One region of the Microbacterium sp. As-52 genome, then DNA from elsewhere that is predicted to be linked to it. Evidence: predicted binding sites of a transcription regulator. Region 1 holds the regulator's gene; each other region holds the start of a gene.

What was found. The regulator LexA, encoded in region 1, represses DNA repair genes until DNA is damaged. The targets are predictions, from matches to a motif close to TCGAACANNTGTTCGA.
Region 2: a site for LexA is predicted at 1,995-2,010, ahead of ACLFA2_RS05655 (DUF222 domain-containing protein). Genes of this name have one in related genera too.
Region 3: a site for LexA is predicted at 1,681-1,696, ahead of ACLFA2_RS14645 (DUF222 domain-containing protein). Genes of this name have one in related genera too.

What each region holds. Positions count from the first base shown of each region.
Region 1 covers NZ_CP188171.1:498,808-502,082, forward strand. Annotated here, with positions in the region: gene ACLFA2_RS02415 (histidinol-phosphate transaminase) at 1-647, opposite strand, end outside; gene ACLFA2_RS02420 (LysM peptidoglycan-binding domain-containing protein) at 705-1,073, opposite strand; gene lexA (transcriptional repressor LexA) at 1,363-2,049, shown strand; gene ACLFA2_RS02430 (S9 family peptidase) at 2,143-3,275, shown strand, end outside.
Region 2 covers NZ_CP188171.1:1,177,183-1,180,457, reverse strand. Annotated here, with positions in the region: gene ACLFA2_RS05665 (acyl-CoA dehydrogenase family protein) at 1-723, shown strand, start outside; gene ACLFA2_RS05660 (serine hydrolase domain-containing protein) at 835-1,932, shown strand; gene ACLFA2_RS05655 (DUF222 domain-containing protein) at 2,145-3,275, shown strand, end outside.
Region 3 covers NZ_CP188171.1:3,019,530-3,022,804, reverse strand. Annotated here, with positions in the region: gene ACLFA2_RS14650 (aldehyde dehydrogenase family protein) at 1-18, opposite strand, end outside; gene ACLFA2_RS14645 (DUF222 domain-containing protein) at 214-1,620, opposite strand; gene ACLFA2_RS14640 (multidrug efflux SMR transporter) at 1,856-2,224, shown strand; gene ACLFA2_RS14635 (DMT family transporter) at 2,221-2,544, shown strand; gene ACLFA2_RS14630 (SDR family oxidoreductase) at 2,586-3,251, opposite strand.

The DNA.
Region 1 (3,275 bases):
CGTCCGTCGAGCAGAGTCAGGGCGGAGATCGCATCGCGCGGCGCGAACTCCTGGTACGCCTCATCCACGATCACGATGCCTCGGGCCGCGTCGTACACGGCTTCGATCACGTCCAGCCCGAGCGGCGTGCCGGTGGGGTTGTTGGGAGAACAGAGGATGACCACATCGGGATCGGCGGCCCGCACCTGCTCGGCAGCCTCGTCCGGGGTGATCGTGTAGTCGGGCTGACGCGTGCCGGCGATCCAGCGTGCTCCCGTCCCCTGGGCGATGAGCGGGTACATCGAATACGTCGGCGCGAAACCGAACGCCGTGCGCCCGGGACCTCCGAAAGCCTGGAGGATGTGCTGGAGAACCTCGTTCGAGCCATTGCCGGCCCAGATCTGCTCCGGTGTGAGCCCATGCCCCAGGTACTCCGCGAACGACTCGCGGAGCGTCGTGAACTCCCGGTCCGGATAGCGGTTGACGTCGCGGATCGCGACGGCGATGTCGTCGAGGATGTCGCTCGCCACCGCGTCGGGGATCGGATGCGTGTTCTCGTTCACGTTGAGCGCGATCGGGAGCGGCGCTTGCGGAGCGCCGTATGGCGTCAATCCGCGAAGATCGTCGCGTAGCGGGAGATCGTTGAGGGAGAGGGTCACCCTTCCCATGTTAAGCGGCGCCTTGCCTCGATGACGCAAAGTTGCTGCTGTGCTGCCGCCGCCGGATCAGTTCACGTACTGGGCCGGGATGGCGAGCGTCTGGCCGATCTGGAGTTCTCCACCGCGCAGCAGGTTCATCCGGCTGATCTCACCGATGACGTCGCGCGGGTCGGCATCGGGAGCGACGCTGGTGGCGATCGACCAGAGGGTGTCTCCTGGCATGACGGTCACCGTCTCGACGCTGACGGCGGCCGAATCTGCTCCCGAAGCGATCGCGCTGCCACCGCTGAGCGCCGCGAAGGCGATACCGATCGCGAGCGGCACCGAGGCGAAAGCCAGCAGCACGGCGCGGCCACGCGTCGTCAGTCGGAGTCGCGTCGTGGGACGGGTCGACGCCGGAATGACTGCTGCGGTGCTGAAGCTGATGCTGCTCATGTGGTGCTCCTTAGCCTGTCCCGGAGCGGTGAGGCCGCCGGGGAAGTTGGCGTAGCGTTCGCATTCCCGTCTCGGCCGGGAGCCGTGAATGCGAAGCTACGTACCGAAGATATCTTCGAGTTCGAACATCTGTCAAGTATTCTTCGAAACCGAATCCGGAAATGAGCCGACACGCTCGAACAGATCTTCCAGATCGGCCCGTTTCTCGGATACGGTTTCGATAAGGACACCCCACCACGGGCCTCCGACATTCGAAGAGGGACGTCGGATCACGCACTGAAGGAGCACCATGAGCGAGAACTCTGCCCCCGAGTCGGAGGCACCGCGCACGCGCCGCCGGAAGAGCCTCAGCCCGAAGCAGATGGCGATCCTCGAGGTCATCCAGAACTCGATCGCGCACCACGGCTACCCGCCGAGCATGCGCGAGATCGGCGACGCCGTCGGTCTCAAGTCCCTCTCCAGCGTCACCCACCAGCTCGGGCAGTTGGAGCTCAGCGGCTATCTGCGTCGCGACCCCGGGAAGACCCGCGCCATGGAAGTGCTCATCGACCTCCCGGGGGCCAGCACCGAGAATCCCGCCGACGTGGCGACACCGGTCGGCGATGCGGCACTCGTCCCCCTGGTCGGACGCATCGCCGCGGGTGTGCCGATCACCGCCGACCAGCAGGTCGAGGAGATCTTCCCGCTCCCCCGCCAGCTGGTGGGCAAGGGCGACCTGTTCATGCTCAAGGTCTCCGGCGAGTCGATGATCGACGCCGCCATCTGCGACGGCGACTGGGTCGTCGTCCGTTCGCAGAACAGCGCCGAGAACGGCGAGATCGTCGCGGCGATGCTCGACGGCGAGGCCACCGTCAAGGTGCTGCGCCGTCGCGACGGCCACACGTGGCTGCTCCCGCGCAACTCGGCGTTCGAGCCCATCCTGGGCGATGAAGCCGTGATCCTCGGCAAGATCGTGGCGGTGCTCCGCGCGGTCTGAGACGAGAGCACGACGAAGGCCCTCCCGGTTCCCTGGAGGGCCTTCGTGTGCGCCCCGCGTGACGCTCGTGCCAGCGCCCCATAGGCTCGAAGCATGACGTCGTCCCCCTACGGTTCCTGGCCTTCGCCTTTCTCCGCGGCATCAGTCGCGGCGTCCTCTCCTCGCATCGACGGCGCCCGCTTCGTCGGCACGGAGATCTGGTGGGGTGAGTCGGTGCCGTCCGAGAAGGGACGGGTGACGGTACGGAGTTCCACGGGCGCCGAGGTCCTCCCCGCGCCCTGGAACGCCCGCTCCCGCGTGCACGAATACGGTGGCGGCGCCTGGACGGCGGACGATCGGGGGACGCTCTACTTCGTCGACGCCTCAGACCAGCGGGTGCGCCGCCTGACCCCCGACGGGGATCTCGTCACGCTCACCGCTGCCGGTCCCGCGCACGGAGGTCTGCGCGTGCAGGACGGACGTCTGCTCGCCGTGCGCGAAGACCTCTCGACCACACCGCACCTCCGCGCGATCGTCGAGATCCCGCTCGACGGCTCCGCCGCAGAAGACGAGTCCGCGGTCAGCGTGATCGTGCAGGGCGAGGGGTTCTTCGCCCACCCCGCATTCTCCCCTGACGGGACCCGCGCCGCGTGGGTCGCCTGGGAACGGGGGAAGATGCCGTGGGAGAGCGCGCGCGTGCAGATCGCCGAGGTCGACGGAGGCCTCCCGCGGACGATCCCCTCGCGAGCGGCGCTGCAGCCCGAGTGGCTCAGCGACACGGAACTGGTCTTCGCCGACATCGCCGATGACCGCTGGACACTCCACCGCATCGCCATCGACGGGGTGACGCCTTCCGGATCCCCGCGGCCGCTGGCCCCGTCCGATGCCGACACGGGCTACGGGCTCTGGGTGCTCGGCAACCGCTGGTATCAGCCGTTGGAGGACGGCCGCATCGTCGCCGTCCGCACGAACGGGCGCGACGACGTCGTCGTGATCGACACCGGAGGGGGCGAGAGCATCATCGAGTTCCCCGGCGACGGTCATGTGAGCGTCGATGCGGTCCACGGCACCCGGGTGCTGCTCTCCGGCAACGGTTCCCGGGTGGCGGCGGGGCTCTGGTGCGTCGATATCGAGTCGGGGGAGGTCGTCGCCGTGCGCGGCGGGGAGCCCGTCGATCCGCGCTGGATGCCGGCGTCGATGTCGATCGAGATCGACGGTCCGCACGGCGCCGTGCACGCATTCGCCTA
Region 2 (3,275 bases), 680 kb from region 1:
AAGGTCGACGGCGGCTACATCCTCAACGGCGCGAAGACGTTCATCTCCTCGGGCACGACGGCCGACGTGGTCGTCACGTTCGTCAAGACCGGTGAGGGCAACCGTCCCGACGCGTTCAGCCTGCTGCTCGTGGAGAAGGGCATGGAGGGCTTCGACCAGGGCAAGAAGCTCAGCAAGATGGGTTTCCACGGCTGGGACACGGCCGAGCTCAGCTTCACCGACGTGTTCGTCCCCGACGAGAACCTCATCAGCGGCAAGGAGGGCCAGGGCTTCATCCAGCTGATGCTGAACCTGCCGCTCGAGCGTCTCTCGATCGGCGTCGCCGCGGCCGCAGCCGCACAGGCCGCCCTCGACTGGACCATCGCCTACACGAAGGATCGCGAGGCGTTCGGTGAGCGCATCGCCGACTTCCAGAACACCCGCTTCCGGCTCGCCGACATGTCTGCGACCACCGATGCGATGTGGGCGTACATCGACCGCGCACTGCTCGCCTACAAGGACAACACGCTCACCGCGGAGGATGCGGCGAAGGTCAAGTTCTGGGCGACCGAGCGCGAGTGGGAGGTGCTCGACACAGGCGTGCAGCTGCACGGCGGATACGGCTACATCATGGAGTACCCGATCGCGCGCGCCTTCACCGACGCCCGGGTCCACCGCATCTACGGCGGCACGAACGAGATCATGCGCGATCTCGTCGGCCGTCAGATCGTCGGCAAGCGCTGAGATCGTGCACCTGAAGGGGCCCCGGATGCGACGTCCGGGGCCTCTTCCCGTCTCGGCCGGATCGTCGTCGAGGCGTGGACACGGGTGCTGCCGCCGGGTTGAATCGAGGGCATGACGACCTTGTTCCGGCAGATCATGGAAGACCACGTCGCGCGGGGCACCGCTCCGGGGATCATCGGCGTGCTCGGCGCTCCTGGCGGGGCCATCGAGATCGTCACGGCCGGCGATCTCCCGGCGGATGCGATCGTCCGCATCCAGTCGATGACGAAGCCGATCCTCGCGGTCGCGGCGCTGAGGCTCGTGCAGGAGGGACGCCTCCGGCTCGATGACCCTGTGGAGCGATGGCTGCCTGAACTCGCCGACCGCTGGGTGCTGCGCGCTCCGGACGCCCCGCTCGACGACGTCGTACCCGCGACGACGCCGATCACGCTGCGGCACCTGCTCACGAACACCTCCGGATACGGGGTGCAGGTCGTGCCGTCCCCGCTGGCGGAGGCGATGATCGGGAACCGGACGGCCGCAGGGCAGGAACCTGTCGCGATGGGCGCTCAGGAGTGGCTGGACGCGCTGGCCGTGCTCCCGCTGGCCTTCGAACCCGGCATCGGATGGCGTTACCACCACTCCTTCGGGATCCTCGGGATCCTGCTCTCGCGGGTGGTCGACGGTTCGCTGGAGGATCATCTGCGACGCGACCTCTTCGCCCCGCTCGGCATGGTCGACACCGGGTACGCGGTGCCCCTCGACGAGGCGTACCGGCTGCCCGCCGCGTATCGCCACGAGCACGGCGCCCTGGTCGAGATCGAGCCCGCCGCCGGGGGCTTCTCCGTCGCGCCCGCTCCGTTCGACCTCAGTCATTCGGAGCTCGTGTCGACCGCGGCCGACTATGCGGCTTTCGCGGGGATGGTCGCCGCAGGGGGACGGCATGACGGCAACGTCATCATCGACCCCGAACTGCTCGCGCTGATGCGTACCGACCAGGTGCCGTCGAGCGCGAAGACCGACGACAGCTTCTTCCCGGGATTCTGGGAGGGCACGGGCTGGGGGTTCGGCGTCGCGGTGCAGACCGAGGGAGAGAACGCGGGTCGCCACGGCTGGTCGGGCGGGCAGGGGACGGACTTCTGGGTCGATCCCGACGGCTCCTTCGGGATCGTGCTGAGTCAGGTCGAGATGGGCCCGGAGATCATGGGGCTGTTCGCCGACGTGCAGTGACGATCTCCGGCACCGCCGGGCGTCGCTCGGTGTGCTCGGAATGCCGGTGCACCGATATTCATTCGAATATAGCTTCGAATTTCGGTGGTGGTCGCGGTAAAATCGAGTATGTCGAATTTGACCGCGTTGCATGAGGCGATGTCTCGCTTGGATGAGGTGTGGGCGGGGCGGGTGTGGGGGATTCGGGGGAGTTGTCGCGGGAGCAGTTGGTCGTGGTGAGTGCGTCGATCGGGGTGTTGCGGCGTCGGTTGGATGCGGTGCATGTGTCGGTGGCGGCGTGTATCTCTCGGGAGTCGCGTGCGGAGTTGGGTGCGGGGAGTCTGGCGAAGCAGCAGGGTTTCCGTAGTCCGGCGACGTTGATCGCGGCCGCGACGGGGGTGTCGACGGGTGAGGCGTCGCGTCTTGTCAGGGTGGGTGAGGCGACGGCGCCGCGGAGTGATCTTCTGGGGGCGCGTCTGCCGGCGAGGTATCCGTTGGTGAGTGCGGCGTTGGATGCGGGGGTGCTGGGGGCTCCGGCGGCGGCTTTGATCATCGCGGCGCTGGATCGGTGCCGGGTTGTGGCGGGGGTGGAGCGGATCGCTGAGGGGGAGCGGATGCTGGTGGAGAAGGCGGCAGGGCTCGCGCTCGATGGTGTGCGCATGCTCGTGGTGCGGGTGGAGGCGTGGCTTGACCCGGATGGGGTGGAGCCGCGTGAGGACGAGCGCCGTGGCAGGCGGGCGTTGTCGCTGTTCGAGCGGGACGGGATGGTGCATCTGAACGCGGTGCTCGATGTGGAGACCGCGGCGCCGGTGGTGACGGCGATCCGGGGGTTCGTGACGGCGGTGTTCGCGGCGCGGAAGGATGCTCCCGATGCGGGCGCTCCTGATGGGGATCGGCGGACGGTGCCGATGATCCAGGCGGATGCTCTTTCGGTGTTCTGCGCGCATGTGCTCGGGTGTGAGCGGCGGGTTCCGGTGGCGGGTGCGAGGGTGATCGTGCGGGTGGGTCTCGATGATCTGGAGGCCGGGACCGGGTCGGCGACCGTGGATGGTGTGGATCAGCCGGTCAGTGTCGGGGCGGCGCGGCGGATGGCGGCCGGGGGTGGCGTGATCCCGTGTGTTCTCGGTGGGGACAGTGAGGTTCTCGATTGGGGGCGGGAGAAACGGTTGTTCACCCGGGCGCAACGGCTGGCGTTGGTGGAGCGTGACGGGGGATGCGCGATGTGCGGTTTGCCGCCGGAGATGACGAGGGCGCATCACATCCGCTGGTGGACACGCGATCGCGGGCCGACCGATCTCTCCAACGGGGTGCTGCTGTGTGAGACGTGTCACCATCGCATCCACGACAACGGGTGGGAGATCCGC
Region 3 (3,275 bases), 1.4 Mb from region 1:
AGCGGCGGAATCGGACATCGGGGACTCTCCTTCGAGCGTGGCGCGGGCCAGCGACAGTCGAGAAGCTGGTCGTCTTCTCATTGTCGACGGGCGTTCCTCACGGCGCTTGTCGCGGAGCGCGCCGCAGATGTCCGAGTGCGAAGGATGACACGATCGGGCTGACGCCGAGCCGCCGGCCTGATGCCGAGCCGCCGTGATCGTGCAGCGACACCGTCACGCGGCGATGTCGAAGCGTGCGCGCCCGCCGAGCCTCGGGGCCTGTTGCGGGTCGACGTATCGCGGCGGAATGAACCACACCCGCGCTCCACTCCCACTCCCGGCTCCGGTCCCGGTCCCACTCCCGGCTCCGGTCCCGGTCCCACTCCCGGTTCCGGTCCCGGTCCCACTCCCGGTTCTGGTTCCGGTCCCGGGAGCGTCGATGCGGATCTCCCACCCGTTGTCGTGGATGCGATGGTGACACGTCTCACACAGCAGCACCCCGTTGGAGAGATCGGTCGGCCCGCGATCGCGTGTCCACCAGCGGATGTGATGCGCCCTCGTCATCTCCGGCGGCAAACCGCACATCGCGCATCCCCCGTCACGCTCCACCAACGCCAGCCGTTGCGCCCGGGTGAACAACCGTTTCTCCCGCCCCCAATCGAGAACCTCACTGTCCCCACCGAGAACACACGGGATCACGCCACCCCCGGCCGCCATCCGCCGCGCCGCCCCGACACTGACCGGCTGATCCACACCATCCACGGTCGCCGACCCGGTCCCGGCCTCCAGATCATCGAGACCCACCCGCACGATCACCCTCGCACCCGCCACCGGAACCCGCCGCTCACACCCGAGCACATGCGCGCAGAACACCGAAAGAGCATCCGCCTGGATCATCGGCACCGTCCGCCGATCCCCATCAGGAGCGCCCGCATCGGGAGCATCCTTCCGCGCCGCGAACACCGCCGTCACGAACCCCCGGATCGCCGTCACCACCGGCGCCGCGGTCTCCACATCGAGCACCGCGTTCAGATGCACCATCCCGTCCCGCTCGAACAGCGACAACGCCCGCCTGCCACGGCGCTCGTCCTCACGCGGCTCCACCCCATCCGGGTCAAGCCACGCCTCCACCCGCACCACGAGCATGCGCACACCATCGAGCGCGAGCCCTGCCGCCTTCTCCACCAGCATCCGCTCCCCCTCAGCGATCCGCTCCACCCCCGCCACAACCCGGCACCGATCCAGCGCCGCGATGATCAAAGCCGCCGCCGGAGCCCCCAGCACCCCCGCATCCAACGCCGCACTCACCAACGGATACCTCGCCGGCAGACGCGCCCCCAGAAGATCACTCCGCGGCGCCGTCGCCTCACCCACCCTGACAAGACGCGACGCCTCACCCGTCGACACCCCCGTCGCGGCCGCGATCAACGTCGCCGGACTACGGAAACCCTGCTGCTTCGCCAGACTCCCCGCACCCAACTCCGCACGCGACTCCCGAGAGATACACGCCGCCACCGACACATGCACCGCATCCAACCGACGCCGCAACACCCCGATCGACGCACTCACCACGACCAACTGCTCCCGCGACAACTCCCCCGAATCCCCCACACCCGCCCACACCTCATCCAAGCGAGACATCGCCTCATGCAACGCGGTCAAATTCGACATACTCGATTTTACCGCGACCACCACCGACATTCGAAGCTATATTCGAATCCATGCCGGCATATCAGCGGTGACACGATCCCTCTCCTGTCCGACGTCGACAGCTCGCTCCCGTCCCGCTCTCGACCGCCATCGATTCCACACGCGCCGGGAATCCTGCACGCCGCCCTCGCGTTCTCCCCCTCGGACCCTCCACGAAAGGCCCCCGATGACAGATCGTCCTCGCCGTTCGGCATGGCCGCCCCTGCTGCTCGCGATCGGGCTGGAGGTCACCGCGACCCTCTCGCTGCGTGCGGCCGAGGGATTCACGCATCCGCTCTGGCTGATCGTCGTGGTTCTGGGCTACTCCGGCTCACTGTGGCTGCTGTCGGTGGTGCTCGATCGCGGCATGGCCGTCGGGGTCGCGTACGGCATCTGGTCGGCGATCGGAGTCGTGCTGACCGCTGTGCTCGGCACCGTGCTGTTCGGCGAGCTGCTGGGACCGGTGCAGATCGTCGGCGTCGGCGTGATCGTGGTCGGCGTGCTGCTCGTCGAACTCGGCTCCCACACGCGCGAGACCAGGGAGGTGGCGCCGTGACCTGGCTGCTCCTCTCCCTCGCGATCGTCAGCGAGGTCACCGCGACGTTGAGCCTGCGCGCATCCGAGGGTCTGCGCCGTCGCCGTTGGATCCCCGTGATCGTCGTCGGCTACGTCGCGGCGTTCACGCTGCTCGGCACGATCCTGGCGCTGGGGATGCCGGTGGGCGTCGCCTACGGAATCTGGGCCGCCGCCGGCGTCGCGTTGACCGCCGTGCTGGGACGGGTCATCTTCAAGGACCACTTCTCGGCGATGATGGCCGTCGGCGTCGCACTCATCGCCGTCGGGGTCGGGATGATCGAGTTCGGCGGCGGGCACTGACGATCGCCAGCGCCGCCGACTGATCGAGCGCCCCGCACCCCTCAGTACTGCGCCGAGAACGCGCCGTCGGACTTCAGCAGTTGCCCGGAGATCCAGCGCCCCTCGTCCGACACGAGGAACTCCACCACCGCAGCCACGTCCGCCGGCTGCCCGAGGCGCCCGAGGGGCGTCATCCCGGCCAGACCCGTGCGCGTCTCGTCGTCCATCCAGCCGGTGTCGATGGGGCCGGGGTTCAGCACGTTCGCCGAGATCCCGCGCGGACCGAGCTCGCGCGCCGCAGAGATCACGAGGCGGTCGAGGGCACCCTTGGATGCGCCGTACGGGAGGTTGCCGGTGACGTGGTCGCTGGTGAGCGCGAGGATCACTCCCCCATCGTCGCCGATCTGCCGCGCGAACGCGGCGATCAGCAGCAGAGTCGCCCGCGCGTTCACGGCGACGTGCAGGTCGAAGCTCTCGGCGGTCGTGTCGAGGATGCCCGACTCCACGTCGTGCGCATGGCTCAGGATGAGGGCGGTGATCGGTCCGTGCGCGGCGGTGACCTCGGCGATCAGCGCCTCCGGTCCCTCGTGCGTCGAGAGGTCGGCCGGGTGGTCGGCATCGTGCAGGTCGCTGGTGACGACGGTCCATCCGGCGGCGCGCAGTCGAGGGACGATGCCGGCGGCGATGCTGTCGGCACGGGCGGCACCGGTGATCAGAGCGAGAGGCATGTCGCCACGCTATCGGAACCCGGA